4 regions of the Bradyrhizobium sp. SYSU BS000235 genome follow, and region 3 is predicted to be linked to each of the others. Evidence: predicted binding sites of a transcription regulator. Region 3 holds the regulator's gene; each other region holds the start of a gene.
What was found. Region 3 encodes LexA, which represses DNA repair genes until DNA is damaged. Its sites were predicted from a motif close to TGTTCNNNNTGTGTTCNG; they were not measured.
Positions count from the first base shown of each region.

Region 1: the regulator LexA is predicted to act here: its motif matches at 5,147-5,164, upstream of ACP0KA_RS10780 (YifB family Mg chelatase-like AAA ATPase).
Region 2: the regulator LexA is predicted to act here: its motif matches at 3,773-3,790, upstream of ACP0KA_RS08165 (DNA recombination protein RmuC).
Region 4: the regulator LexA is predicted to act here: its motif matches at 4,934-4,951, upstream of radA (DNA repair protein RadA).

Region 1 covers NZ_JBMHJM010000001.1:2,307,108-2,314,518, forward strand. The annotation lists gene hemW (radical SAM family heme chaperone HemW) at 1-158, shown strand, start outside; gene ACP0KA_RS10755 (penicillin-binding protein activator) at 161-1,378, opposite strand; gene rsmI (16S rRNA (cytidine(1402)-2'-O)-methyltransferase) at 1,566-2,525, shown strand; gene ACP0KA_RS10765 (YraN family protein) at 2,512-2,952, shown strand; gene gshB (glutathione synthase) at 3,207-4,148, shown strand; gene ACP0KA_RS10775 (hypothetical protein) at 4,263-5,114, shown strand; gene ACP0KA_RS10780 (YifB family Mg chelatase-like AAA ATPase) at 5,215-6,753, shown strand; gene ACP0KA_RS10785 (hypothetical protein) at 6,998-7,285, opposite strand.
Region 2 covers NZ_JBMHJM010000001.1:1,751,010-1,758,420, forward strand. The annotation lists gene argB (acetylglutamate kinase) at 1-722, shown strand, start outside; gene ACP0KA_RS08155 (DUF1036 domain-containing protein) at 821-1,798, shown strand; gene ACP0KA_RS08160 (pyrimidine 5'-nucleotidase) at 1,795-2,493, shown strand; gene ACP0KA_RS08165 (DNA recombination protein RmuC) at 2,530-3,741, opposite strand; gene def (peptide deformylase) at 3,914-4,429, shown strand; gene fmt (methionyl-tRNA formyltransferase) at 4,499-5,431, shown strand; gene truA (tRNA pseudouridine(38-40) synthase TruA) at 5,431-6,168, shown strand; gene ACP0KA_RS08185 (RidA family protein) at 6,229-6,609, opposite strand; gene ACP0KA_RS08190 (5'-methylthioadenosine nucleosidase) at 6,623-7,192, opposite strand; gene dapE (succinyl-diaminopimelate desuccinylase) at 7,203-7,411, opposite strand, start outside.
Region 3 covers NZ_JBMHJM010000001.1:5,085,532-5,092,942, forward strand. The annotation lists gene gltX (glutamate--tRNA ligase) at 1-621, opposite strand, end outside; gene ACP0KA_RS23960 (glutamine--tRNA ligase/YqeY domain fusion protein) at 817-2,493, shown strand; gene ACP0KA_RS23965 (ComEC/Rec2 family competence protein) at 2,590-4,863, shown strand; gene lexA (transcriptional repressor LexA) at 5,012-5,722, opposite strand; gene glp (gephyrin-like molybdotransferase Glp) at 5,909-7,117, opposite strand; gene moaC (cyclic pyranopterin monophosphate synthase MoaC) at 7,138-7,411, opposite strand, start outside.
Region 4 covers NZ_JBMHJM010000002.1:224,554-231,964, reverse strand. The annotation lists gene ACP0KA_RS26405 (SDR family NAD(P)-dependent oxidoreductase) at 1-257, opposite strand, end outside; gene ACP0KA_RS26400 (GNAT family N-acetyltransferase) at 363-896, shown strand; gene purF (amidophosphoribosyltransferase) at 930-2,432, opposite strand; gene ACP0KA_RS26390 (CvpA family protein) at 2,474-3,121, opposite strand; gene radA (DNA repair protein RadA) at 3,485-4,903, opposite strand; gene ACP0KA_RS26380 (hypothetical protein) at 5,150-6,256, shown strand; gene alr (alanine racemase) at 6,294-7,411, opposite strand, start outside.

The DNA of each region.
Region 1 (7,411 bases), 2.8 Mb from region 3:
AACGTTACAAGGCGCTGTCCGGTCGAACACTCGATCCGCGCCGGATCGCGATTCTGAAAGACGAAGGCGCCATCACCGTCGATCCTGACGGGCGTGTGCGCGTGACGATGCAGGGATTTCCGGTGCTTGATGCCGTAGTGGCTGATCTCGCTGCCTGAAACTAGGCGCCGAAGCTCTTTGGTGATGCCACCACCGCCTGCCCGCCACCGGCTGCTGCTCGCATCACCGCAAGACCCCGTTCGTTGGTGCCGTCACTACGGAAACGAAACAGTCCATCGATGCCCGCAAAGCCCGATGGATTGGTCAACACCTCCGATGAGAACCGCTGTCCGCCCTGGGTGCGGGCCAGTGCAGCGACGAGCGCGACCGAATCATACGCCAGCGTCGCCGTCCGCACCGGGTCCTGACCGTATTTGGTGCGGTAGCGGCCGGAGAAACTTCGGAAGCCTGCAGGATCAGGCGCAGCGTAGAAACCGCCTTGCAGATTGGCATTGCCGAACACCCGCGGATTGTCCCACAGCCCTGTACCGAGCAACTGCAGGCGCTTGAGATTGGCGCCGCTTGCGGCCAGTGCATCCGCGACACCGACCAGAACATCGCCATCATCAGCCAGCAGCAACGCATCGGCACTTGCGAGACCTTGCGCGACAGTCGCCGCAGTGCTCTGGATTTGGGCGCCCGGGCTGTATTTCTCGAATGCGACGATACGGCCGCCCTTGCGCGCCACGGCCTGCTTGAACGCGGCTTCGACCACGTTCCCGTAAGCATTCGCCGGGAGGAAAGCCGCAAACGATCGTTTACCGGTTCCGGCGGAGTATTCAACGATGCGGTTGACGTCCGATTCCGGCAGAAAGCTGAGGAGATAGACACCGCGTCCGGCGACGCTTGAATCAGTCGAGAACGCAATCATCGGCACGCCACGGGTGCGCGCAAGCTGTGCCGCAGCCGGGACCGACAACGCGAACAGAGGGCCGAGGATGATCTCAGCGCCTTCATCAAGCGCCTGCTGCGCGCCCTGCTGAGCCCCTTGGGCAGTGCCCGCGTCATCTTTCACCAGAAGCTGGATGTTCGGATTCTGGAATTCGGCCAGTGCCAGTTCAGCCGCGTTGCGCATGGACTGCGCGGCAACCCCGGCGTTGCCGGATGCAGACAACGGCAACAGCAATCCGACTTTCACATTCCCGCTGCCGAGCGCCGACGGCTGCTGTGGCGGACCCGCCGGGGCGGTCGGCGGCTGCTCCGAGCTGGAGAAAGGCGAGGAGAACGATGACGAAAGGCTCGAGCACCCGGCGATAAGAGGCGCCCCCAGAATCAGACCAACAGCCGAGCGGCGCGTGGCGCCGAAGCGTCGGGATTTCGGGGTAGTTGGAACGGCCATTTCGTCTCTTTCAGTGGATCCGCTTCCGGACCGGACGGGCTATCGCCCACGGTCTGGAAGAAGATTCAGGCATATTCTCGGCTATAAGTTAAGCAAAACAAAAGCTTTATGGCGGCGATCGCGAACAGGCTGACTAATATCCCTCACCGGACGGGACGCCGCCGTTCTTCGACGCTAGATTGACCGCATGCGCGCCAAAAGCATTTCCGACCCATCTCCCGATCAAGACCCCGAAGGTTCCAACCGTTCTTTCGCCGTCAGTGGTCACCTGCTGAACGCGCCCAAGAGCGCCCCAGGACTTTATCTCGTAGCGACCCCGATCGGCAATCTCGGCGATATTACCCTGCGTGCCCTCGAAACACTCGCCGCCGTGGATATCGTTGCATGCGAAGATACGCGCATCACCCGGCGGCTGCTCGATCGCTTCAGCATCAAAACCACGCTCTGGTCCTATCATGAGCATAACGCAGCACAGGCTCGTCCCAAAATACTGGAACGGCTTGCGCAGGGCGCCTCCATTGCCTTGGTGTCAGATGCCGGCACGCCTTTGATCTCGGATCCGGGATTCAAACTCGTGCGCGAGGTCTCCGCGGCAGGTCTTGCCGTCACCGCGTTACCGGGACCATCGTCTGTCTTAACGGCGCTGACGGTCGCAGCCCTGCCAACGGACCGTTTCTTTTTCGAAGGCTTCCTGCCGTCGAAACAAATGGCTCGCCGGAACCGGCTTGCCGAGCTTGCACGCATCGACGCAACGCTTGTGGTGTTCGAATCCGGCTCTCGCGTGCAGGAAACATTGCACGATCTGCGAGATGCGATGGGAGAGCGCGAAGCTGCGATTTGCCGCGAGCTGACGAAACTGCATGAGGAGGTGCGTCGCGCGACAATCGCCGAGCTGGCGTCAGAAGCGGATGCACTTGAGACGCGCGGAGAATTTGTCCTGGTGGTGGGTCCACCCGCCGCCGATGCCGGCATCATGGACGACGCAGCTCTCGACGAGATCCTGCGTTCCTCGCTGGCAAACGGCAGTGTGAAGGACGCGGTGGCTCATGCCGTCGAAGTGTCAGGACGACCGCGTCGCGAAGTCTATGCCCGGGCTCTTGCGCTCACCAAGAGTAGTTCTCCGCGAGGACACGATGACGGAGAATAGCGACGACCCACGGATCAGGCCGGGCGCGAAGCTGAGAAGCGCGGGCGCGAAAACTCCCTCACCTGCACGTGTCGCGGCGTTCCAGACCGGCCTTTCCGCGGAGAGCCGCGCCTGCGCCTATCTGATCGCGAAGGGGTATCGTATCCTGGCGCGACGTTACCGCACGCCTTATGGCGAAATCGATGTCGTGGCGCGGCGCCGTAACCTGTTGGCGTTTATCGAGGTCAAGGCCCGCGCCACGCTCGACGACGCAGCCTATTCGGTCACGCCCCACCAACAGCAACGCATTGTCGCCGCGGCCCAAGCGTGGCTGATGACACAACCGGATTATGCAAATTTCGACATGCGCTTCGATGTTGTGCTGATTGCGCCAAAACACTTGCCGCGCCATCTGATGGCAGCCTTCGATGCCAGTGTGGCGTTCTGAAGTCCGCATCATTCGTGCGGCAAGTCCGGAATGCGGACTTCAGAACCAAAGCCACACTAGAACAATAACTTGCTAGGGTCCTTCGATTCCAAAGTTCGCAGACGAACGAGCCGCGCAATGATGCGAACTTCGGAATCGGGACACTAGCGCCTGAGCGGCAGGGTTGCGTTCAAATCCTCTAGCGCTGACACCTGAAATCGCCCAGATTGCCGCCCCTGACTTCTACCTCTGACTTCCACAGCCGGATCAAAAGAATGAAATTGAAAGTCGCCGTCCAGATGGACCCGATTGCGCGGATCAACATTCGCGGTGATTCCACGTTTGCCTTGCTGCTCGAGGCGCAGAAGCGCGGCCACGCAATTTCGTACTACACGCCGGAACAACTTTCATTGAGCGGCCAGGACGTCGTTGCCACAGTCCAGCCGTTGACCGTGCGCGACCAGGACGGCGATCATTTCACGCTGGGCGAAGCACAGCGCGTCAACCTCGAGTCCTTCGATGTGGTTTTGCTGCGGCAGGATCCGCCGTTTGATCTTGCCTACATCACCACCACGCACTTCCTTGAGCGCATCCATCCGAAAACGCTGGTGGTGAACAATCCGGCCAGCGTGCGCAATGCGCCAGAAAAGATCTTCGTAATGCAGTTCGCGGATCTGATGCCGCCAACGCTGATCTCGCGCGATAAGAACGAAATCAACGCATTCCGCGCCGAGCATGGCGATGTCGTGATGAAGCCACTCTATGGCCACGGCGGCGCTGCGGTATTTCGCATCACGCCAAACGATATGAACTTCGGCTCGCTTTACGACATGTTCTCGGTGACATTCCGCGAACCCTGGGTCATTCAGCGTTTTCTTCCTGAAGTGAAAAACGGCGACAAACGCATCCTTCTGGTAGATGGAGAATTCGCAGGCGCGGTCAATCGTGTCCCTGCCGTTGATGATCTGCGCTCCAACATGGTGCGCGGCGGCGCTGCCAAAGCCACCGAGCTCTCACCGCGTGAGCAGGAGATTTGCGCGCGGCTTGGACCGGCGCTGCGTGAGCATGGACTGCTTTTCGTCGGCATTGACGTGATCGATGGTTACCTGACCGAGATCAATGTGACCTCTCCGACGGGCATCCGCGCGGTCGCTCGTCTCGGCGGTCCTGATGTCGCAGCACAGATCTGGGACGTCATTGCTGCCAAGCGTGCGTAATTCCCGCCTTTAGCAACGACGCTTAATCAATTGCTGACCACCTTGTGCCAATTTGTTTGACGGCCTGAATACTGCGCTCTGAACTGACCGCAGTATCATCGGAGCGGCACACTTATGGCGATCGAGGTTTTCAATGGCTCATCGATTCCGCGCGAGCTGACAACAGCTCCGATGGAATTCCTGTGGGCGAAGTGGAAAACCCTCAACGACACCAATAGCTTGACGTTGCAGCGCCTGACCGAGGAATGCAGCTACCAGCTGCGCGCGAATTCCACGCATCTGCTGAGCGTGGGTGATGACTTTGCCTACATCTATGTGGGAGAGGCGCTTCAGGCGGCCTACAGCGAAAGCGTTCCGGGCACACTGCTCTCGGACAATCCCAGTCCACTCAAACGCGAGTTTGCTGAAGTTTACCGGCAGGTCGCCAAACGGCTGACCCCCGCCTTTATTCGCTTCACCGGGACCCGGTCCGAGAACGGCGAACTCTGGCAACGGCTTGTCCTGCCGATTCCGCTCGCGGGCGGCGCCGTGATGCTGATGATGTATTCTGAGCTCATCAATCATCAGATGGAGGTCTACGAGCATCTCTTTCGCACAGCTTCCGATGCCATGGTCGTCGCCTGTCCGATCACGAACGACGCTGGTCACACCATCGACGGCTGGATCGTCATGATGAATGATCGCGCCCGGCATCTGCTGAGATTCGAAGGCAGCATCGGCAACCTGCGTCTCACCGAGCTTCCGCAATTCGCAGACATCGATCTCTGGGACCGGCTGCACGCGCCGAAATCGGCCGCGACCTCGGCCATCACAACGGCCGAGTTCGATCTCGATATCATGCGGTTTTCGCACGTGTTTGGGCTTCGCATTCGCCCGAAAACCGGACTCAAGACGGAAATGGTCAAAGACGACACCGTCACGCTGGTGCCGGGCGATGACGCCGCCGGCACACGGGTATCTTCCTAGCGCCGAGCCTCGCTCGCCGCCGCGCACCCATTTGTTCTCTGAATGTTCTTGGCATCGGGTTGAACCTTTGCTATGGTTTCGCGCAGCGCGCGAGGGGACCATGGTTCAGCACGTTTCCACGGTGGCGTTTGAAGGCATCGAAGCCCGCGCGGTGGACGTGCAGGTCCAGGTCGCGCCGGGACTCCCCGCCTTCTCGATCGTTGGTCTTCCCGATAAGGCGGTGTCTGAAGCCCGTGAACGGGTCCGTTCCGCCCTGATTGCATCCGGCCTCGCCCTTCCCGCGCGGCGCATCACCGTGAACCTCGCCCCTGCCGACTTGCCCAAGGAAGGCAGTCACTACGATCTCCCAATCGCACTGGGATTGATGGCCGCGATCGGTGCCGTTCCGCCGGACGCCCTGTCGAATTTTACCGTGCTTGGCGAACTCGGGCTGGATGGCTCGATCGCGCCGGTTGCGGGCGTGTTGCCCGCCGCCATCGGTGCCAATGCGCGAGACGAAGGGTTGATCTGTCCCGCAGCCTGCGGCCCAGAGGCGGCATGGGCCAGCCCCGATCTGCAAATTGTCGCCGCGTCGTCGCTGATCCAGCTCGCCAACCACTTCAAAGGCACGCAAGTTCTTTCACGTCCCCAACCGAAAGTCGCAGAGCCACAAACCAGTTTGCTCGACCTTCGCGACATCAAGGGGCAGGAAAGCGCCAAACGCGCGCTCGAAATCGCAGCAGCCGGAGGCCATCACCTCTTGATGGTCGGCTCGCCGGGATCGGGCAAATCCATGCTGGCGGCACGGCTGCCATCGATCCTGCCGCCGCTGTCGCCGTCTGAACTGCTGGAAGTCTCCATGATCGCCTCGGTGGCAGGCGAGCTTGAAGGTGGCGCGTTGACCGCGCACCGTCCGTTCCGGGCGCCGCATCATTCCGCGAGCATGGCCGCGCTCACCGGCGGCGGCATGCGCGCCAAGCCGGGCGAGATTTCCCTCGCGCATCAGGGCGTTCTCTTTCTCGACGAGTTGCCGGAGTTCGACGTGCGGGTGCTGGATTCGCTGCGGCAGCCACTGGAAAACGGCGAAGTCGCAGTCTCACGCGCCAATCATCGCGTGACCTATCCCGCGCGCTTCATGCTGGTGGCGGCGATGAATCCGTGCCGCTGCGGCAGTGCTTACGAGCCGGGTTATTCCTGCAAGCGCGGGAAGCTCGATCGCTGTAGTGCCGATTACCAAGGACGGATTTCTGGTCCGCTGATGGATCGTATTGATCTGCGCATCGAAGTGCCGGCCGTCACCGCAAGCGATCTCATCCTGCCGCCGCCGTCGGAGGGCTCCGCTGAAGTTGCAGCGCGCGTTGCTGCGGCCCGCGCTGTCCAATTGGACCGGTATGCCGGCTTGGGGTTGCCTCATATCCGCACCAACGCCGCGGCGCCTGCCGCTGTACTGGAGGACATCGCCAAGCCGGACGCTCAAGGCCAGAAGTTGTTGCGTGACGCCGCCGAGACCATGCGCCTTTCAGCACGCGGCTATCATCGCGTCCTGCGCGTCGCCCGCACGCTGGCGGATCTGGACGGCACGGAAACGATCGGACGGCTGCACCTTGCCGAGGCACTGTCCTATCGCGCGCTGGCGGAAGACATCCGGCGCGCCGCGTGATGCTCGTCGGTTCAACGATCGACGACCTGGAAACTGCGCGCCCATAGGCGTCGTTCAATCTCGCCGCAGCACCCTCCTTTCGCGCGTAGATGACATTTGACGCGCCGCGTTGCCAAAATCGGCCGCATGAGAACGCTCTGGTAACGATCTCTCTTTACACTTCAGGAACCATAAGCGCGGGTCGCCGGGCTTCGGTTTATTGTTCCTGTGAGTAGCGTCCATGTTGCGTGTCAAGATTCTGGCATCATCCCTGCCATTGATCCTCGTTGGCTTCGTTGCGGGCGGCGAACTGCTCCCGAGCAACCAGCCCTGCATTTCTGTCGGAAGCACCTCGCTCCAGATGGCGACGGCACCCTGGCAAAGTCAGCTTCATGTCAGCTTCACTGACGATCCCGCCGCAGCGACGGTCCGAGTTCAGCTCGTCGAACGCGCAGATATCGCCGATTTTGTCGTGGTTGATGACATGAGCACCCCGGACGCCGACAGCTGCGCAATCAATCGGGACACACGATTCATCAGCATCGGTGCCCATGCCTCAATGTCGGAGCCGATCATTTATCTGTCAAAAGACGACGGGGCGGATTACCGGATTTTCGTTCAATCGCGGACTTTTACGGCACGCGAGGCGGCAGCCCTCCTCGTCAGCGCCAGACATGCT
Region 2 (7,411 bases), 3.3 Mb from region 3:
CCGCAATCAACCCTGTGGTGGTGCATGGCGGCGGCCCGCAGATCGCCTCGATGCTCACCCGGCTCGGCATCAAATCGGAATTCGCGGCCGGCCTGCGCATTACGGACGCCGCAACCATCGAGATCGTCGAGATGGTGCTGGCCGGTTCGATCAACAAGCAGATCGTCAGCCACATCAATGAAGCCGGCGGTAAGGCGGTCGGCCTGTCCGGCAAGGACGGCAACATGGTCACAGCGGTCAAGGCAAGCCGCACCATGGTCGACCCGGATTCCAACATCGAGAAGATCGTCGATCTCGGCTTCGTCGGAGAACCCGACAAGGTCGATCTCACGCTGCTCAATCAACTGATCGGCTACGAGCTGATTCCGGTGCTGGCACCGGTGGCGGCCTCGAAGACCGGCGAGACGTTTAACGTCAACGCCGACACGTTTGCGGGTGCTGTGGCCGGTGCACTAAAGGCAAAGCGCCTGCTGCTGCTGACCGACGTCCCGGGTGTGCTCGACAAATCCAAGAAGCTGATCCCGGAACTGTCGATCAAGGATGCCCGCAAACTGATTGCGGATGGCACCATTTCCGGCGGCATGATCCCGAAGGTGGAAACCTGCATCTACTCGCTGGAAGCGGGCGTCGAAGGCGTCGTCATTCTCGACGGCAAGACCCCGCACGCTGTGCTGCTGGAGCTGTTCACGAACCAGGGCACCGGCACATTGATGCACAAGTGATCTGCAACGAAACCGCTGTGAGTTCCATCGAAGCCGTCTTTGCGAAAGCAGGGCGGCATCGTTCATGGTTTCGATCACGGAGTTTCGCTGCGCTCGCTGTGGGTGTCGTTGCTCAGGCTTTCGCTGCTGCTCCGGCTCTGGCCGATCTGAAGATCTGCAATCGCATGAGCTATGTGGTTGAAGCCGCCATCGGCATCGACAACCAGAACACCACCGCCACGCGCGGCTGGTTTCGCATCGATCCCGCGCAATGCCGTGTGGTGGTGCAAGGCGCCCTCGCCGCAGATCGCACTCTGCTTCATGCCCGCTCGCTTCCAGTTTATGGGGCTTCGCCTGTCCCGCAGAACGGCAGTGACACCCTGTGTATCGCGCCAACGGACTTCGTGATCGCGGCGGCGCGGCAGTGCCGGGGCGGCCAAACCGCAGTGCCATTTACCGAGATCAAGCCGAGCACTGGAGAAGACGGCAATCAGGTCGCTTATCTTGCCGAAGACTCCGAATACGATGACGAGCAGGCGCGGCTGGCCGCGATCCAGCGATTGCTGGTGATTGCAGGCTATGACGCAGCCCCGATCGACGGCGTTGACGGCCCCAAGACGCAGAATGCCCTGTCCGCATTTCTGAAAGCGCGAGGCCTTCCCGCGGATGCGCCACAGGCAGCGAACTTCTTCGACACCATGATCGCGGCGGTAGAATCGCCGTCGGCCACCGGGCTGACCTGGTGCAACGACACCACTTATCGAGTGATGGCATCGATCGGCACCGATGACGGAAAGGCGGTCACCAACCGCGGCTGGTATCGCATCGAGCCGGGCAAGTGCCTGCATCCCGATATCACGGGGCAGCCGCGCAAGGTGTACAGTTTTGCTGAAGCCGTCGACACCGACGGCCGCACCATCAAGCTCAATGGCCGTCCGTTGAACTGGGGTGGAGCGACCGCGCTCTGTACGCGCGAAACACAATTCGAGTTCACCGGGCAGAGCGATTGCGGCGCGCGCGGCCTGAGCACCAGCGGTTATGGGCAAGTCAATATCAGCGCCACCGCCGGCACAACGCTACGATTTGGGATGCCATGATTCAAAAAGCCAAGCGGTCCTTCGCCCATGTGGAGACCTGGGTGTTCGATCTCGACAACACGCTGTACCCGCATCACGTCAATCTCTGGCAACAGGTCGATGTCCGGATCCGCGATTTCGTCGCGTCTTATCTGAAGGTCTCGAAGGACGAGGCGTTCAGGATCCAGAAGGACTATTACCGCCGCTATGGCACCACGATGCGCGGCATGATGACTGAACACGGCCTGCGCGCCGATGACTTTCTCGCCTACGTCCACGAGATTGATCACTCGCCGCTCGAACCCAATCCCGAGATGGGCACGGCCATCGAGAAACTTCCGGGCCGCAAATTGATCCTTACCAACGGGTCACGCGCCCACGCCGGCAAGGTGCTGGAGCGGCTCGGCATCGACAAGCATTTCGAAGACGTGTTCGATATCGTTGCGGCAGAACTGGAGCCGAAGCCGGCGCGGCAAACCTATCTGCGCTTCCTCAAGCTGCATGGCGTCGATCCGCAGAAGGCCGCGATGTTCGAAGACCTCGCCCGCAATCTGGTGACGCCGCACGATCTCGGCATGACCACCGTTCTCGTAGTCCCTGACGGCACCAAGAACGTGGTACGCGAAGATTGGGAGCTGGAGGGCCGTGACGCCGCTTATGTCGATCACATCACGGATAATCTGACGGGCTTCCTGGGAACACTCGAGAAGCACTGAGGCGCGGGACCGCTAGCGAGCAGCAACCTCGCTCTTTTATTCCCCGGCTTGGAGCTTGCGCGGTGTGCGGGCCTGAAACAGATCGCTGGGGGCCGCAGTAGCTTGCGGCGCATCGCCCTGATCGGTGGCCTTGTCGAAGTCGAGTTCTTCGATCCTGGCCGCACGTTTGCCGATCTTGTTGACCGAGATCAGCACCTGCCGGACGTCTTCGTTGACCTGATCGAAGTGGCCGCCGAGCTTGCTGACACGGTCACGCAGACGCTCGACATCGCCCATCATGTTGACCACTTCGGTCCGGATCTGATCGGCGGCATCGCGCATGCGCGCGTCTTTCAGAATCTGCTGCATCACCTGGATCGCCAGCATCAGCAGTGACGGCGACACCAGCACCACGCGGGCGCGATAGGCCTTCTGGATGATGTCGTCAAAGCCGTCGTGGATTTCCGCATACACCGATTCCGACGGCACGAACATCAAGGCCGTGTCCTGGGTTTCGCCGGGAATGAGATATTTGTCGGCAATATCGCTGACGTGCTTCATCACATCCTGACGCAGCCGTTGCGTCGCGTATTTTCGCTCCTCATCGCTCCGGGCATCGCGGAGCGCCGTCACGGCCTCCAGCGGGAATTTCGCATCGATACAAAGCGGCCGCTGATCCGGCAGATACACCACACAGTCCGGGCGCTTCCCCGTCGACAGCGTATGCTGGAATTCGTAGCTGCCCTTCGGCATGCCGTCCTGCACGATGGCTTCCATCCGTGCCTGTCCGAATGCGCCGCGCGCCTGCTTGTTGGCAAGCACGTCACGCAACGTCGTCACCTGGGTCGTGAGGTCGGTGAGATTCTTGTGCGCATTGTCGATGATGCCGAGACGCTCGTGCAGCACGCGGAGCGAGTCCATGGTGTTGCGCGTGGTCTGCTCCATCGACTGGCCGACCTTGTGGGTCACGGAGTCGAGCCGCTCGCTGACCGCGCGCGCCATCTCAGCCTGCCGGCCAGCCAGCGCCTGCCCCATGGCATCGACCCGGCCCGCGGCTTCGCTCTGCAGCCGCACCATCTGGCTGAGGCGTTCTTCCAGTTCGTTGGCGCGAATGGCCTGCGCCATCGCCACCTCGGCACCCTTCCGGCCGGAGCGCGCGATCACCACGGCAATCACCACAAGCAGCAGGAGCGCGAACACACCGAAAACGATGAGGGCCGTCCCGCCACGGACCGGCATATCGCCGAGCATGAAAAGAATGTCGTTCATGCCGACCTTGTAGCGCGATTCGCCCCCATCCGCGAACGAATAGAGAACATTTATGGTTAACAGATCCCTTATTTTTATGGTTAACCGCCGGTTAACGGGGCCACGCCCTACCGAAACGCGTTGCGCAACAAGGGATTTGACCCCGGCAAGCGCTCCCATTACATCGCGCATCATGGCTATTCGTGAAATCATCAGCTTGCCGGACAAGCGCCTTCGGCTCGTCTCCGAACCCGTCAAAGCGATCACGCCGGACATCCGTGCGCTCGCCGACGACATGCTCGAAACCATGTATGACGCGCCGGGCATCGGCCTGGCCGCGATCCAGGTGGCTGTTCCGCTGCGGCTCATCACCATGGACCTCTCCAAGAAGGAGGGGGAAAAGGAACCGCGCGTTTTCATTAATCCCGAAATCCTGTCCTCGTCGGAAGACTTGTCCGTCTACGAGGAAGGCTGTCTCTCCATCCCCGAATATTACGAAGAGGTGGAGCGGCCGGCCAAGGTACGGGTGCGGTTCATGGATCTTGATGGCAAGATTCATGAAGAGGATGCCGAGGAGCTCTACGCTACCTGCATCCAGCACGAGATCGACCACCTCAACGGCGTGCTGTTCGTGGACTATTTGTCCAAGCTCAAGCGCGACCGTGTGATGAAAAAATTCACCAAGGCCGCCAAGCTCGCGGCTAAATAAGACGGTGATCCGGACAAGCGGACACCGGTTTTCCAAAAAGACCTCGATCTCAACTTATTGGCCGATCGCATGCCGCTTCGTCTGATCTTCATGGGCACGCCGGACTTCGCGGTGCCGACATTGCTGGCGTTGGCGGACCACGGCCACGAGATCGCAGCCGTGTACACCCGCGCGCCGAAACCGGCCGGCCGCGGCATGAAGCTGCAGGCGACGCCCGTCGAGATCGAGGCACGGCGGCTCGGTATTCCCGTGCTAACGCCGAAGACATTGAAGACACCTGAAGCGGAAGCGGAATTTCGCGCTCATAATGCTGATGCCGCGGTCGTGGTCGCCTACGGCATGATCCTGCCGCAGAACATTCTCGACGCCGTGCCGCTGGGTTGTTTCAACCTGCATGCATCGCTGCTGCCGCGCTGGCGCGGCGCCGCGCCGATCAATCGGGCCATTATGGCTGGTGACGCGGAAAGCGGTGTCATGGTGATGAAGATGGATGTCGGGCTCGACACCGGTGATGTCGCCATGGCCGAGCGCCTCGCCATTACCGACACCATGACCGCGCAGGATCTGCATGACGCGCTCGCGCCGCTGGGTGCCGACCTGATGGTGCGTGCAATCGGGGCGCTGGCCCGCGGTGGGCTGCAGTTCACCAAACAGAGCGAACAAGGCGTCACCTACGCCGCCAAGATCGACAAGCTCGAGGCGCGGATCGACTGGACCCAACCGGCCAACGACGTGCTGCGGCACATTCATGGCCTCTCGCCGTTTCCAGGTGCATGGTTCGAGTTCCCGCTGGAAGGTGAGGCCGTGCGTGTGAAAGTGCTGCGCTGTCAGCTTGCCAAAGGTTCAGGCGCGCCGGGCGAACTGCTCGACGATCAGTTCACCATCGCCTGCGGCGAAGACGCCATCCGCCTGCTCGACGTGCAGCGCGCCGGCAAGCAGCCGATGAAAGCAGCGGACTTCCTGCGCGGCACGCCGCTCAAGCCGCCACTGCGTGTGAGCTGATGCCGCGCTATAAACTCATCATCGAATATGACGGTTCGCCGTTCTGCGGCTGGCAGTATCAGGACAATGCCCCGACCGTGCAGGGCGCGCTGGAAGCCGCTGTCACGGCGATGACCGGCGAGATGGTGCGTGTCAGCGGCGCGGGCCGTACCGATGCCGGCGTCCACGCGCTCGGCCAGGTGGCACATATCGATCTGACACGGGAATATCGCGCGGACCGCGTCCGTGACGCACTGAACGCGCACCTGCGGCCCCATCCCATTGCGGTGCTTTCGGCCGAGATCATTCCAGAGACCTTTGACGCGCGGTTTTCCGCCATCAAGCGGCACTACGTCTATCGCATCGCCAATCGCCGCGCGAACCTCGCGCTTGGCGCCGGACACGTCTGGCGCGTTCCGAAGACCCTCGACGTCGAGGCCATGCACGAAGCCGCGCAGGTTCTGGTCGGGAAACACGACTTCACCACCTTTCGCGACACCGAATGTCAGGCGAAGTCTCCGGATAAAACGCTGGATGCACTCGATGTGACGCGCGACGGCGAGAATGTCATCGTCACGACGTCAGCGCGCTCGTTCCTGCACAGCCAGGTCCGTTCCATGGTCGGATCACTGGTGTGGGTCGGCCACGGTCGCTGGGATGCTGATGACATGCGCGCCGCGCTGGAGGCGTGCAACCGTGCGGCGTGCGGTCCGGTCGCGCCACCGGACGGCCTTTATCTCGTGCGCGTGGACTATTAAGCTTTTTTTGGTTTGACGCGTTTTCTTTACGCGAACCGGTATCCACTTCGCTTGAAAACGCTACGCAGCTGCGACCACCTCGATCTCAAGCAGCCACTTGCTGTCGAAAATTTCCGCAACGATCACCGTCAATGCCGGCGCGTGGCTGCCGAGAACATCCTTCCGCACAGCGCGATTTTCGAGATTGTATTTGCGGTCGGACAGAAACGTCGTCACCTTGACAATGTTGCGCAGACCCATGTCGACCGCTTTGAGCTGGGTTTCCACATTGACCCAGACTTGGCGGCACTGTGCCTCAAAGGTGTCAGGCACGGCGCCATCGGCGGATTGCGGGATCTGGCCGCTGACGAAAGCCCAGCGTTTGACGTCGCTCACTTCGCAAACCTGCGCGTAACCGAACGGTTGCGGCGCGTTTGCGGCATTGACGCTGCGTCGTTCCATCACCGCCCCCCGATCAAGATCGATCGATGATCTGTCGCCTCAGGATATCCCAGAACAGCTCTTCACCGTCAGCGATGTTCTCGGTCCAGTGATCGGCCGCATTGTCATCGGCATCGTCGGTGATGAACTTGAACGCTCGCCATGGCACACTGTGACGTTGGCAAACATGCGCGATAGCGAACAACTCCATATCGACGATGTCGATATTGTTCTCCGTCAGCCACGGGTCCACGGAGGTGACGAAGCTGTCGCCGGTGCCGCAGACCACGCTGCCATATCCCGACGACAGACGATCGAGATCCGGCGAGAACGGCGTCCGGCCACGCGGCGCCAGAGGCATCGCCATCATATCGCGCTGGACCACCGCCGAGACTTCGACAAGACCGCGCAACGACTTGGTGATCTTGCCTGCCGTACCGTAGTTGATCACAAGGGTCGGCTGCTGGGCTTGTAGCGCCAGGGTGGTCGCACTCGTGGTGTTGATCTTGCCGACGCCGGTGTAGATCACTTCCACGCCGGCCGGCGCACGCGCCTTGTCGAGTTCATCGCTGATGGCGGTCAGAACGAGGATCTTGTCGCTCATGGGCGAAGGCTCATGCGAAGTAACGTTCCAGAATACTGCGGTAGATGGTCGTGAGCTTCTCGAGGTCGGCGACAGGCGTGCGCTCATCCACCTGATGCATGGTCTGGCCCACCAGACCGAACTCCAGCACAGGACAATAATTCGTGATGAAGCGCGCGTCCGAGGTGCCACCGCCAGTGTTGAGATCCGGCTTGCGGCCCGTCACCTCTTCAATCGATG
Region 3 (7,411 bases):
GAGGTGGTCGTCCCCGCGGATGATATGCGTCACGCCCATGTCATGGTCGTCGACCACGACTGCGAGCATATAGGTCGGGGTTCCGTCCGAGCGCAGCAGTACGAGGTCGTCGAAATTCTCGTTCTGCCAGACCACGCGGCCCTGGACCTGATCGTCGATGACGGTTTCCCCGGTCTGAGGGGCCTTGAGGCGGATCACCGGTTTGACATCGGCGGGAGCCTCGGAGGAGGGGCGGTCGCGCCAGCGTCCGTCGTAGCGCATCGCGCGTCCCTCGGCCTTCGCCGCGGCGCGCATCTCTTCAAGCTCCTGCTGACTGGCGTAGCAGTAATAGGCGTTGCCCGCGGCGAGCAGTTGTTCGGCGATTTCGCGGTGCCGCGCGACGCGGGCGAACTGATAGATCGTCTCACCGTCCCAATCGATGCCGAGCCACTTCAGGCCGTCGAGAATGGCGCCGATGGCGGCTTCGGTGGAGCGCTCGCGGTCGGTGTCCTCGATCCGGAGCAGCATCTTCCCACCCCGACCATGCGCATAGAGCCAGTTGAACAGGGCCGTTCTGGCGCCTCCGATATGCAGGAATCCGGTCGGGGAGGGCGCGAAGCGGGTGACAACGGGTTGGGTCATGGACTGGTCAATCGGCCTTTCAGGAGAGCTTTTGCGCGCGTGTATCACAACGGCAGAAATCCGCCACGAGAATGGTGGCCTATACAGACATGGGCCGAGCCGGCCGTGCCGGAACCGGCGGCCGAAGGTACCGGTAGCCGGTACTTGGCGTAGCCCCCCAGATTTGGCACATAGAGCCAACTCGAAAGGTAAACAATGACTGACGAATCGGTGCTCGACGAAGGCCGCGATTTCATCCGCGACATCGTCGCTGCGGACTTGGCTTCCGGCAAACATAGCGGTGTGGTGACGCGCTTTCCGCCGGAGCCGAACGGCTATCTGCATCTCGGCCACGCCAAGTCGATCTTTCTGAACTTCGGCCTCGCGCAGGAGTTCGGCGGACGCTGCCATTTGCGGTTCGACGACACCAACCCGGCCAAGGAAGAGCAGGAGTATATCGACGCGATCGAACGCGACGTGCGTTGGCTGGGCTTCGACTGGGGGACGAACCTCTTCTACGCGTCCGACTATTTCGAGCAGCTTTATGCCTGGGCGCAGGACCTGATCCGCTCCGGCAAGGCCTATGTGGACGACCAGTCCCAGGCAGAAATCCGGCTGACCCGCGGCACGCTGACCGAGCCCGGCCAGAACAGCCCGTTCCGCGACCGCTCGGTGGAGGAAAATCTCGACCTGTTCGCGCGGATGCGCGCCGGCGAGTTTCCAAACGGCACACGCGTGCTGCGCGCCAAGATCGATATGACGTCGGGCAACATCAACATGCGAGACCCGGTGCTGTATCGCATTCTGCACGCGCATCACCCGCGGACGGGGCGGGAGTGGAATATCTATCCGAGCTACGATTTCGCCCACGGCCAGTCGGATGCCATCGAGAACATCACGCACTCGATCTGCACGCTGGAGTTCGCGGATCACCGGCCGCTCTACGACTGGTTCCTGGACAATCTCCCGGTCCCGTCCCATCCGCGGCAGTATGAGTTCGCGCGTCTCAACGTCACTCATACGCTGCTGTCGAAGCGTGTCCTGACCCAGCTGGTCCGCGACGGGCATGTCTCGGCGTGGGACGATCCGCGTATGCCGACACTGGCAGGCCTGCGCCGCCGTGGCGTGCCCGCCGAGGCTTTGCGCGAATTCGTCAAGCGCATCGGTGTGGCCAAGGCCAACAGCACCGTCGACATCGGCATGTTCGACTTTGCCATCCGCGAGACCCTCAACAGGACAGCACAGCGCCGCATGGCGGTGCTGAAGCCGTTGAAGGTGGTGATCGAGAACTATCCGGAAGGTCCGTCGGAATTGCTTGAGGCCGTCAATCATCCTGACGATCCATCATTGGGCGTGCGCCAGATTCCTTTCGGACGCGAGCTCTACATCGAGCGCGACGACTTCATGGAAGATCCGCCGAAGAAGTTCTTCCGTCTCGCACCGGGGCGCGAAGTGCGGCTGCGCTATGCGTACTTCATCACCTGCAAGGAGGTGATCAAGGACGCGAATGGCGAGGTCGTCGAGCTGCGCTGTACCTACGATCCTGCCACGCGGGGCGGCAACGCGCCGGACGGGCGCAAGGTGAAGGCGACGATCCACTGGGTCAGCGCGACAGAGGGCGTGCCCGCGGAGGTGCGGCTCTACAGTCTGCTGTTCTCAGCGCCGCAGCCGGACGCCGCGAATTTTGCCGAGCAGATCAATCCGGAGTCGCTGGAAGTTCTCACCGGATCCGTGGTCGAACCGGCGCTCGCAGGCGACAATGACCCTGCCGCGATGCAGTTCGAACGGCAGGGCTATTTCTGCCGTGACCGCGACTCCACGCCGGGCAAGCTCGTGTTCAACCGCACAGTGGGCTTGCGCGATACCTGGGCCAAGGTTGCTTCTGAAGGATAAACGGATTCCGCATCCGTTCACGGTTCGCTTCGCCACATCCTCGGGTAGCATTCTTCTCCAGGACTACTCTTCGGGTAGGGTGGCGTGGTGTCCAGGTTGGCTCAGGATGAGCGGCACGCGCAGGGCCGGGTAACCACCTGGCCCACGCACAATCCAGTATTGCCCGTCTCGGCTGGTCCTTCCGGCCTCAGTCTTTGGAGCCATGTCGGATCGGCGCTCAGCACCTGGGTTCGCGCTGAGACTGGGCCGGGCCGCGTGTTGCCCTGGGTGCCGATCGCATTCGGCGCAGGGATCGCGGCCTATTTCGCCGCAGAGCGCGAGCCGGTGCCGTCGGTTACCGCAGCTGTGGCGATCGCGCTCTGCGGAGCGGCTTATCTCGCGCGCAAGCATCGTGCCTTTGCAGTGATGGTTCTCGCCGCAGCGGTCGCTGCCGGCTTTGCCACCGCCACGCTTCGGACAGCGCGCGTCGCGCACGAGGTGCTCGCGGCTCCCGCATTCTCCGTGGCCATCAAGGGATTTGTCGAAACCCGCGAGGAGCGCGAACGCACGGATCGGTTCATCCTGCGCGTGGAAGCGATAGAGGCGCCGCGCAATCCAACCAGGCTTGAGCGTGTGCGATTGTCCGTCAAGAAAGGCACGGCGCCTGCGGTCGGCAGCTTCGTCGAACTGAAGGCGCGGCTGTTGCCGCCATTGTCGCCGTTGCGGCCAGGCGCTTACGATTTCGGACGCGACATGTATTTTCAGGGGATCGGCGCGTCGGGCTTTGTGATGGGCGCGATCAAGACGGTCGAGCCGCCGCGCGCGGGCGGGGCGTATCTGCGCTACGCGACCGCGATGCAGAACATGCGTGACGCGATCGATGGCCGGATACGGACCGTGCTGAGCGGTGACTCGCGTGCCATCGCGACAGCGCTGCTGACGGGGCGGCGTGATGCGATCTCTGGGCCGGTGAATGACGCGATGTTTATTTCCGGCCTCGGGCACGTGCTGTCGATTTCCGGCTATCACATGGCCGTTGTCGCCGGCGTCGTGTTCTTCGCCGTGCGTGCGCTGCTTGCGCTGTTTCCGTCACTGACCGTCACATTTCCAATCAAGAAATGGTCTGCGGCTGCGGCACTCGCCGCCGCGGCCTTTTATCTGCTCTTGTCGGGGGCTGAAGTTGCCACACGACGATCGTTTTTCATGACCGCGGTGGTGTTGATCGCCATCATGGTCGATCGCCGCGCGGTGACGTTCCGGACCCTTGCCGTCGCCGCGATGATTGTGCTGGTGGCGTCGCCGGAAGCGCTTGTCCATCCTAGTTTTCAGATGTCGTTTGCCGCCACACTCGGGCTTGTTGCGCTGGTGCAGGTCGGCATGCCCAACCTGTTTGCTTCGCCGGACAATTCACGCGTCGCGCGGGCTGCCTTGTGGGGCGGGCGCGAACTAATCGTGCTGATGCTAGCGTCGCTGATCGCGGGGCTTGCGACGATGCCTTACGCGGCATTCCATTTTCATCGCATCACACCCTACGGCGTGCTCGCCAATCTCGCGGCGATGCCGGTGGTCTCGGCACTGGTGATGCCAGCCGGATTGCTCGGATTGATCGCCATGCCATTTGGATTTGATGGCATGTTCTGGCGGATGATGGACTTCGGCATCGGCTGGATGATCACGGTATCGCAGTGGGTGGCAGCGCTTCCGGGCGCCATCGGCCATATGGCGGCATTTGGGACCGGCCCGTTACTGGCCATGAGCGCCGGCATCATCGCCATGGGATTGCTGCGCTCGCCGTTGCGCTGGACGGGGGCGGGACTTGTGGTGATCGCCGCTGTATGCGCCGTGGCGGCACCGCAGCCGGATATCCTTGTCTCGAGTGACGGCCACAGTGTGGGCGTTCGCGGCAAAGACGGGCAGCTTCGCTTGATGCAAACCCGCAAGGACGCCTTTCTCGTGCGGGAATGGCTGACCGCGGATGCCGATGCACGGACCGCAGGTGAAGCTTCGACAGCGGATGGCGTGTCGTGTGACGACGCCGGTTGCGTTGTTCAGGCCGGCGATGGCGCCTTTGTTGCGCTGAGTAGATCACCAGGAGCTTTTGCAGACGACTGTGGGCGCGCCGCCGTCATCGTGACCACACGGCAGCCGCCATCGGACTGCAAGGCATTGGTGCTCGAGCGGAACGTCCTGCAACGGCAAGGAACGCTTGCGCTCTACAAAACGCAAAACGGCTACAGCATCACCGCATCCAAACCGCGCGGCACGGATCGCCCGTGGTCGCCTGCTGTGCCCGAGGCGGAGCTGGATGCTCAACCCTCAAGGGCAACCTCAGGTCGACCTGCGCCCGTCGATGCCACGCCGGCAGAGACCGATCTGCAGCCGGATGACTGACCCCGGCTCACAGTATTTCCGTTAAAGCCGCCTTCGGCGAACGCGCGCCGCGGCAGTCTTCCGGTCGGCTGCGCCAGGGTGTCACGCGATCGTCGGGAAGACCGCTCATGGCGGTCATTCCGGGCGCGCGTGGACCCGGAAACCCAGCTTAGTACTTCCGGTACAGCCCGATCAGCTTGCCCTGGATGCGGACGCGGTTCGGCGGCAGGATGCGGACCTCGTAGGCGGCGTTCGCCGGCTCCAGTGCGATCGAGGCGCCGCGACGCCGGAACCGCTTGAGCGTGGCTTCTTCCTCATCAATGAGCGCCACGACGATGTCGCCGGTGTCTGCGCTTTCGTTGCGCTGGATGAGCACGGTGTCACCGTCGAGAATGCCTGCTTCCACCATGGAGTCGCCGCGGACTTCCAGAGCATAGTGCTCGCCGGAGCCAAGCATGTCCGGCGGGACGCTGATGGTGTGGCTGCGGGTCTGCAGAGCTTCAATCGGCGTACCGGCTGCGATCCGGCCCATGACGGGCACGGCCACCGGGAAGCTGGTGTCGTCCTCAGTGGTCGACGGTGTGCTGGTGCGGATCTTCCCGAGGTTGCCCTCGATGACGCTGGGGGTGAAGCCGCGACGCGCGTTGCCGCCGCCGTTGGCGCCCAGCTCAGGCAGCTTGATGACTTCGATGGCGCGGGCGCGGTTGGCGAGGCGCCGGATGAAGCCGCGCTCTTCCAGCGCCGTAATCAGGCGGTGGATGCCGGACTTGGAACGCAGATCCAGCGCATCCTTCATTTCGTCGAAGGAGGGAGGAACCCCGGCCTCTTTCAGCCGCTCATTGATGAACCGCAAAAGCTCATACTGTTTGCGCGTCAGCATCTAAATGCTCCCCAAATATCCCGGTGATCGGAGTGGCTCGTTGTTCTTTATTTCAAGCGAGTCACTCGAAACAAATCATGAACGAACACTATATGTTCCATATGTGTTCTGCAATCGTTAATTTTAGGTCAACAGACTAAAGAACCCATCCGGCACGGAGCCAGAATCTGTCGGGCGCTTTGCAGATCAGCCGGGAAGCCTGAGCACGGTGCAGGGCGATCCCTTCGCTGCAGGAGCAGCAAACGGAGGCCTGATGATCAGTGCATTGGCCGACGACAGATTGGCGACGAGCGAGCTGTCCTGATGGCCGACTGCGACCGCGGTGGACATACCGGAGCTGTCTGTCGTGAGTCGGGCGCGAAGGTAGTCTTGCCGTTTGTCGTTGGCAGCCAGCTCGTGACCCAGCGTCGCCGTCTCGAAGTGATGATCGACCATCGCGCGGCCGGAGAGGGCACGGATGAGCGGCACCAGGAATAGATACGCGCAGATGTAGGACGAGACCGGATTGCCCGGCAGTCCTAACACGCGCATCGCGCCGAGCCGGCCGTGCATCATCGGTTTGCCAGGGCGCAAGGCGATTTGCCAGAAGGCCATGTCGGTGCCCTCGAGCTCAAGGGCGCGCTTGACGACGTCGTGATCGCCAACGGACGCACCACCTGTGGTGATCAGGACATCGACACCCTGATCCCGCGCACGGCTGATGCCTGCCGTGGTCGATTCGAGTGTGTCGTGCGCGACGCCCAGATCAATCGCCTCGGCACCTTCGCTGCGAACGAGCGCACGCAAAGCGAAGCCGTTCGAGTAGACGATCTGTCCCGGAGCAAGGGTTTCACCCGGCATCACCAGTTCGTCGCCGGTGGCCAGGATCGCCACTTTTGGACGGCGCCGCACCGGAAGCTTTGGATGATTCATACTGGCAGCCAGCGACAGATCGCGATCCGTAAGCCGTGCACCGCCTTTCAGCAGCATGTCGCCTTCGCGGAAATCGATGCCGGCCTTGCGGATATTCTTGCCCAGTTCGATCGCTTCGTTGATCGTGACGAGGTCGCCATCGCGGGCGGTGTCTTCCTGGATGACGACGGCATCGGCGCCATCCGGTACAACGCCACCCGTGAAGATGCGCGCGGCTTCGCCTGCGGCGAGCGCTCCTTCGAGCGGCCGCCCGGCGGCGACCTCGCCAATGACCTTGAGACGAGCGCCGAGCACGGCGTCGGCGGCGCGCACGGCGTAGCCGTCCATCGCCGACATCGCGGCCGGTGGCTGTGTCCGCAGGGACGGCAGGTCGCGCGCCAGCGTGCGGTGGTGAGCCTCTTCAAGTGGCACGAGTTCTTCTGGAAGTGCGTCGGCGCCCTTGAGAACGGCTGCATACGCATCGGCGACCGGCATCAGTGCCATTATGAAATCCTCACGTCCGGCTAGTGCGGTGACACCAGGTAATGGCCGGACTTTCCGCCCTTTTTCTCCACGAGGTGGATGCCTTCGATTCGGATCCCTCGCTCGACCGCTTTGACCATATCGTAGATCGTCAGGCATGCGACGGAAACGGCGGTCAGTGCTTCCATTTCGACACCGGTCGGGCCTTTGACCTTCACTGTGGCGCGAACGTGACAGCCCGGCAATTTGGCGTCGGGCTCGATATCGAGCACGACTTTGGACAGCGCGAGCGGATGGCACAGCGGAATGAGTTCG
Region 4 (7,411 bases), on a different contig from region 3:
TCGAGCTTGCCGTGACGTTCGTTCAGTGCCGCTCCAAGCCGGGCGATGCCGTCGAGGTCCGTCATATCGAGCGGGACGAGGGTTGCTGTTCCACCATCCTTTCGGATGTCATCGTCGAGCTCCTCAAGCCCTCCCTGGGTCCGGGCGACCGCAATGATGTGGGCGCCTGCGCGCGCGAGGGCGCGAGCCGTAGCGTAGCCGATGCCGCGCGATGCGCCGGTCACAAGAGCGATGCGGGAGGAAAGATCGGCAGCCATCAAAGAAATCCTCATCACGCGGCCGACCTCGGCCGCTCGTGGACCGTCTTTTAAAGCGGTGGTCGTGCGGCACAAGACCGGAATGGCAGAATGGAGCCGCCATTCATGGTAGATGAGGTCATGGACCTGAACCTGCATTCCGCCGAGGGGCGGTGGCGGCCTATGGCTGAAGTGGACCTCCCGGCTGCCAGTGCCCTCGCGGCCTCCATTCATCCCGCGTTTCCGGAGGACGATGCGGTGTTCGTCGAACGGCTCGCGCTGTATCCGGCCGGCTGCGGAGTCTTCGACCGTGGCGGTCAAGCGGAGGCTTACGTCGTCAGCCATCCATGGCGGCGTTTTGAGGCGCCGCCGCTCAATTCGCTATTGGGAGCTTTGCCGGCCAGCCCGTCCACGTTTTACATCCACGATCTCGCGCTTTCGCCCGCGGTTCGAAACACCGGCGCAGCTGCCCAGATTGTCGCGTGGCTCGCGGAGTATGCGCTGGCGGAAGGGATCCGCCATATGTCGCTGATCGCGGTCAACGGGTCAGCGGGCTTTTGGCAACGGCAGGGATTCACCGCGACGCAGGATCGAACGTTAGCGCGAACGCTCGATAGCTATGAAGGTGGCGCGCAATACATGGTGCGCGACCTCTTTTAAGCTCACTGCAGCGAGCTTACGAAATGCGAGTTCTCAGCTGGCTTCCGCGAGGAGCGACAGCTGGTGCTGGTTTTGCTCGACCTGGCTCTGATCGGTGAGGGGCGTCGGATAATCGCCGGTGAAGCAGTGATCCGAGAACTTCGGATTGGCAGGATCGCGGCCCGGTTCACCCATGGCGCGGTACATGCCGTCGATCGACAGGAACGCCAGCGAGTCCGCGCCGATGATATCGCGCATTTCCTCGATGCTATGGCTCGCGGCCAGAAGGCCGCCACGATCCGGAAGATCGATGCCGTAATAATCGGGATGGATGATCTGGGGCGAGGCGAGACGGAAGTGCACCTCGCGTGCACCCGCATCGCGCATCATGCGGACGATCTTCTTCGAGGTGGTGCCGCGGACCAGTGAATCGTCGATCAGGATGATGCGCTTGCCTTCGATCGCTGCACGGTTCGGGGCGTGTTTCATCCGAACGCCGAGTTCGCGAACGCTCTGGCTGGGCTGAATGAAGGTGCGGCCGACATAGTGGTTGCGGATGATGCCGAGTTCGAACGGGACGCCCGAAGCCTGACTGTAGCCGACGGCAGCCGGCACGCCGGAGTCCGGTACCGGTACCACGACGTCGATATCCGCGTGGCTCTCCTGGGCAAGCTGTGCGCCGAACGCTTTACGGACTTCATAGACCGAACGCCCGCCGACGATGGAATCCGGACGGGCGAAGTAAATGTATTCGAAGATACAGGGGCGCGGAGGCACCGGTGGGAACGGCTTGTGAATTTCCTGGCCCTTCTCGTCGAACACGATGATCTCGCCGGGTTCGACATCACGGACGTATTTCGCCCCGATGATGTCGAGCGCACAGGTCTCGGAGGTCAGGATCGGGCAGCCATCAAGCTCACCGAGTACGAGCGGACGAATACCGCGCGGGTCACGCGCGCCGATCAGCTTCTTGTTGGTGAGCGATACCAGCGCATAGGCACCCTCGATCGTGCGCAGCGCTTCGATATAGCGCTCGATGAACCGGCTGCGCTTGGATTGCGCAACGAGATGCAGGATCACCTCGGTATCGGTGGTCGACTGCATGATGCCGCCATAGCGCACCAGTTCACGGCGCAGCGTCAGGCCATTGGTGAGATTGCCGTTGTGCGCGACGGCGAAGCCGCCGGCGTTCAGTTCAGCGAATAAGGGTTGCACATTGCGGAGAATGGTTCCGCCTGTGGTGGAATAGCGGACGTGCCCGACGGCACTGGAGCCGGGCAGACGATTGATGACTTCGGCGCGGGAGAAGGCATCACCGACGAGGCCAAGCCGGCGCTCGGAGTGAAAGCGCTGACCGTCGAAAGAGACGATGCCGGCAGCTTCCTGGCCGCGATGTTGGAGGGCATGAAGACCGAGCGCTGTAATCGCTGCCGCTTCGGGGTGGCCGTAGATCCCGAACACGCCGCATTCTTCGCGTAGCGTGTCGCCGTCTCCATGCAGGTCCAGATCGCGGTCGTAGTTGTCGGGCGTATCGGAATTGCTGGATTGGCCGTTCATATGGTCCACCGCACCTTGAATGTGTGGCTGCCGGACAGGGATCAACGCCCTGCCGCCTTGCCGTCGATCAACTGTTTGAGCCCGTCGCGGGCCGATTTCGCATACCCACCGTCGTTACCTGCCGCCGCCGTCGAACGCTGATCAGGAGCAGCATCCGTCTGCTGGTCCTCATCGCCTTTTTTCTTGAACCTCTTCAAGATGGTGTTCTCGGGGTCATCCGGCAAGAGCGACATCAGCCAATCGCCGGTTCCTTGCAGCATCACGCGCGACTTGGCGTTACGCACCCATTCAGGCTGTTGTTTGTCGGGCACCAGCCAGACAAAGAACAGGAAGGCCACGACCATGATCAACAGTCCCCGAGCGAGGCCAAAAAGGAAGCCTAACGTGCGGTCGAGCGCGCCGATCCGCGAGTCGAGGATCATGTCTGATATGCGCACGGTGATGATCGAAACGACGATCAATGTGAGGATGAACACACCGGCGACCACGGCGACGGTCGCGATCGTATCGTTGTTGAAGTAGGCTTTGGCGCTCGGAAGCAGCTTTTGATAGGCGTAAAGCGTGGTCAGGGCAGCGGTGCCCCATGCGGCGATCGACAGGATTTCGCGCATGAAACCCCGGATCATGGCCAAGAGTCCCGACAGCAGCATCACGGCAAGAACGATAATGTCGAGAAGCGTTATCGGCATCGGTCAGTCAGGTCCCGGTGATCAGGTCGAGGTGGCGAATCAGCTCATCGTCACGTCGATTAGGTGAAGGCCATATGCCATGTCCCGCAAGGTCACGGAACCCGCAAAAACCACACATCACAGTCAAAACCACGTCGTTCCCGGGGATCGTCCGTTGAGCTTAATGGACAGTTTCTTTGGTGACGCGTTTTGATGGATTGGGGCGGGGAACGCAGCCAAGTGATGGTTGTATAACCGCGGATCTTACGGACGTCATCCGCGCTTTGTCAGTCTTCGCCGCCGAATCCGGGCATCAGGTTCGATTTCTTCGCGGCTGTGGCTTTCTGGCGCGATGGGAACCGGCCTTGGACGATAGCCCGCGACCTAGTCGTTGTCATTGCTTTCAGAGCGAGGCTGTCCCTTCCGCCCACGGGCCGCGATGTCCGCCACCAGCGAGGTGAGTGAACCGACGCTGTTGATCGACAAGCCTGCATCGCCACCCGGTTCGCCGCGTGTGGTTTCGGGGAGGACAGCCCGGCCGAAGCCGAGCTTGGCGGCTTCCTTGAGACGTGCGGAGGTTTGGGCGACAGGGCGAACCGAACCGGAGAGGGATATTTCTCCGAAATAGACCGCATCCACCGGCAACTGCGCGTTGACCAGCGACGACACCAGAGCCGCTGCCGCGGCCATATCGGCCGCCGGCTCCTGAATGCGCAGACCGCCGGCGACGTTGAGGTAGACGTCGTGGCCCGAGAGCTTGACCCCGCAATGGGCCTCCAGCACGGCCAGCACCATCGAGAGCCGGCTGGAATCCCATCCCACCACCGCGCGCCGCGGCGTGCCGAGCGAGGTCGGGGCGACGAGCGCCTGCAATTCGACAAGCACCGGCCGTGTCCCTTCCATGCCGGCGAACACCGCGGTACCGGGACTGCCGAGATCGCGCTCCGACAAGAACAGCTCCGAAGGATTCATCACTTCGCGCAAGCCGAGCCCGGTCATCTCGAACACACCGATTTCGTCGGTCGGACCGAAGCGGTTCTTGATCGAGCGCAGGATACGAAACTGCTGCGAGCCTTCGCCTTCGAACGACAGCACCGCGTCGACCATGTGCTCGACCACCCGTGGACCGGCGATCTGTCCATCCTTGGTGACGTGACCAACCAGGATCAGGGCCGTGCCGGATTTCTTGGCAAACCGGATCAGCGCCTGCGCGGATGCCCGCACCTGCGTCACGGTGCCCGGCGCGGACTCGACAGTGTCGGTCCACATGGTCTGGATCGAGTCGATCACCACCAGGCGCGGCGGCGTGCCTTCCGACAGCGTTGCAATGATATCCTCGACCGAGGTTTCCGCGGCGAGCTGAACGGCGGCGTCTGCCAGTCCCAGTCGCGCCGCGCGGAGCCTCACCTGCGCGACGGCTTCTTCACCTGAAATATAGACAGCGCGATGTCCCGCCCGCGCGAGCAGGCTGGTGGCCTGGGTCAGCAGTGTCGACTTACCGATGCCGGGATCGCCGCCGACCAGCAGCACCGAGCCGCGCACAAAGCCGCCGCCGGTGACGCGATCAAGTTCGCCCATGCCGGACGGTAGCCGCGGCGCGTCGGGGCTGGAGCCGGTCAACGTCTCCAGCTTGAAAAGCCGGCCCTTGCGCTTGGGGCGTAGGTTCGCCGGCATGGTGGTCACGCCGGAGACGTCTTCCTCCGCGAGCGTATTCCACTCGCCGCAGGATTCGCACTTGCCTTGCCACTTGTTGTAGGCGGAGCCGCAATTCTGGCAGACGAAGGAGAGGGCGTTTTTCGCCATGAACTTGAGACTCAGTGCGGCTGGGATTTGCGTTCCTCTTTTGTTCACAATTGCTTTCTGAAAGTCAACCGAATTCGCACCGTCGTCGATAGCGGATGACCGACAGATGCGCCTATCCTGTGCCTTGCATAACGATAGGGAGTCTTCCGCGTCATTCTTCGCTTCCAACCACCTCAACAAATCAAACAACGACCGCGCATGACCGATCACTGCTGACGGCTCGACGCGGCACTAGGGAGTAACGTTATGAGATGGATCGTTGCGCTCGCAGGTCTTGTTGTCGCCACCGCGGTTCACGCGGCCGACGCGCCGAAATTCCAGGTCGACCCACAATGGCCGAAGCCGTTACCGAACAACTGGATCATGGGGCAGGCGGCAGGTGTCGCTGTGGATGCCGACGATCATATCTGGGTGGTACAGCGTCCGCGCACGCTGACCGACGATGAGAAAGCCGCAAGCCTGACACCGCCACGGAGCAAATGCTGCGTTCCGGCCCCGCCGGTCATGGAATTCGATCAGGGAGGAAATCTGATCAAGGCCTGGGGCGGCAAGGGGGAGGGCTTCGATTGGCCCGCCAACGAACACGGCATCTATATCGACAGCAAGGGCTTCGTCTGGCTTGCCGGAAATGGCGAAACCGACGGGATGATCCTCAAATTCACCCGTGACGGCAAATTCGTAATGCAGATCGGCAAGTCCGGCCCGCAGACGGACAGCAAGGACACGACGCGTCTCGGCCGGCCCGCCAACATGACCGTCGATACGGCCGCCCACGAACTTTATGTGGCCGACGGTTACTACAATCACCGCGTCATCGTCTTCGACAGCGAGACCGGTGCGTTCAAGCGCATGTGGGGCGCGTACGGCAAACCGCCGACCGACGAGAAGTTGCCTGCGTACACGCCTGCCGCCGCGCCATCACAGCAGTTTGGCAATCCGGTGCATTGCGTGCGCATCGCGCAGGACGGTCTCGTTTATGTCTGCGACCGGCAGAACGACCGCATTCAGGTGTTCAAGAAGGACGGGACTTTCGTGAAGGAAATGTTCGTCGAGAAGAACACCTTGGCGAATGGCTCGGTGTGGGATCTGGAAATCTGGCCGGACGCCAACGAGACGTTTCTGCTCAACGCCGACGGCGCCAACAATGAAGTTCGAACACTGGTGCGCGATACCGGTGAGATCGTCGGCCGTTTCGGCCGGAACGGCCGCATGGCGGGCGACTTCCACTGGATCCACAATCTTGCACTGGACTCCAAGGGCAACGTCTACACAACGGAAGTGGATAATGGGAAGCGGGCTCAGAAATTCCTGCTGACCGGCAACATGGTCCTGAAGAAACGAACCGCGCAATAATGCGGTCTAGCCAAATCCACGCCACGAGGCAGGGCGGTTAATCCGCCTCGCCGACATACACGCGCGTGAAGCGCCTGCCGAGGTTCGTCAGCACCTCGTAGCCGATGGTGCCGGCATGATGCGCGAGATGGTCGACAGTGATGCCGTCGCCAATCAGCGTGGCCATGTGACCACGCCGGACGGCATGAGGCGGAACGTCGGTAATATCGATCGCGAGCAGGTCCATGGAAATGCGACCGGCGATAGGACAACGCTTGCCGGCGACGACGGCTTCTGCTCCGCGCCGGTTATCGACGCTCCCCGCGGCACGGAAATAGCCGTCGGCGTAGCCGGCGGTCACGATGGCGAGCCGCGTCGGCCGCCGGGCTGTCCATGTCGCGCCATAGCCGACGGTTTGCCCGCGCTCGATTTGCCGGATCTGCGCAATCCTCGCCTTCAAATTCACGACAGGCAGCATCGGCGTGTCGGCTTCCGGCGTCGGATTGACGCCGTAAAGCGCCGCACCCGGACGCAGCACGTCGAAATGGAATTGTGATCCGAGAAAGATGCCGGATGAATTGGAGAGGGAGGCCGCCACGCCCGAGAAGCGCGACGCGATATCCCTGAATGCTGCGACCTGCCGCCCGTTCATGGGGTCGCCAAGAAGCTCGGCATTGGCCAGATGACTCATCACCAGTGTGATGCCGTGGTTACCTGCGTGAATGCGCGGCAACAGGGCCTCAGCTTCGGCAATTGAGAAACCGAGCCGATTCATTCCCGTATCGATGTGAATAGCGGCTGCGTTCTGCCGGCCGGTGATCTTTCGCAGAGATTCCCACTCGGCGAATTCCGTCGCATCGCCAATGACAGGGCGGCAGTCGATTTCTGCGAATGTCGGGCCGGAGTTCGGAAAGAAGCCATCCAGCACGTAGATGACGGCGGTGCGCGCGACGTCGCGAACGGCACGCGCCTCGTCGAGCGTTGCGACGAAGAAGGTTCTGCAACCCGCCTTCCAAAGCGCGCGAGTGACCGGCGTGATCCCGCAACCGTAAGCGTCAGCCTTGACCACAGCTGCACATTCCGCCGGGACGCCTTGGCTCTTGAGCCTGGTCCAGTTGGCGACGATGGCGTCGAGATCGATGGTGAGGATGCCCGTGGTCGTCGTCATCGTCACCG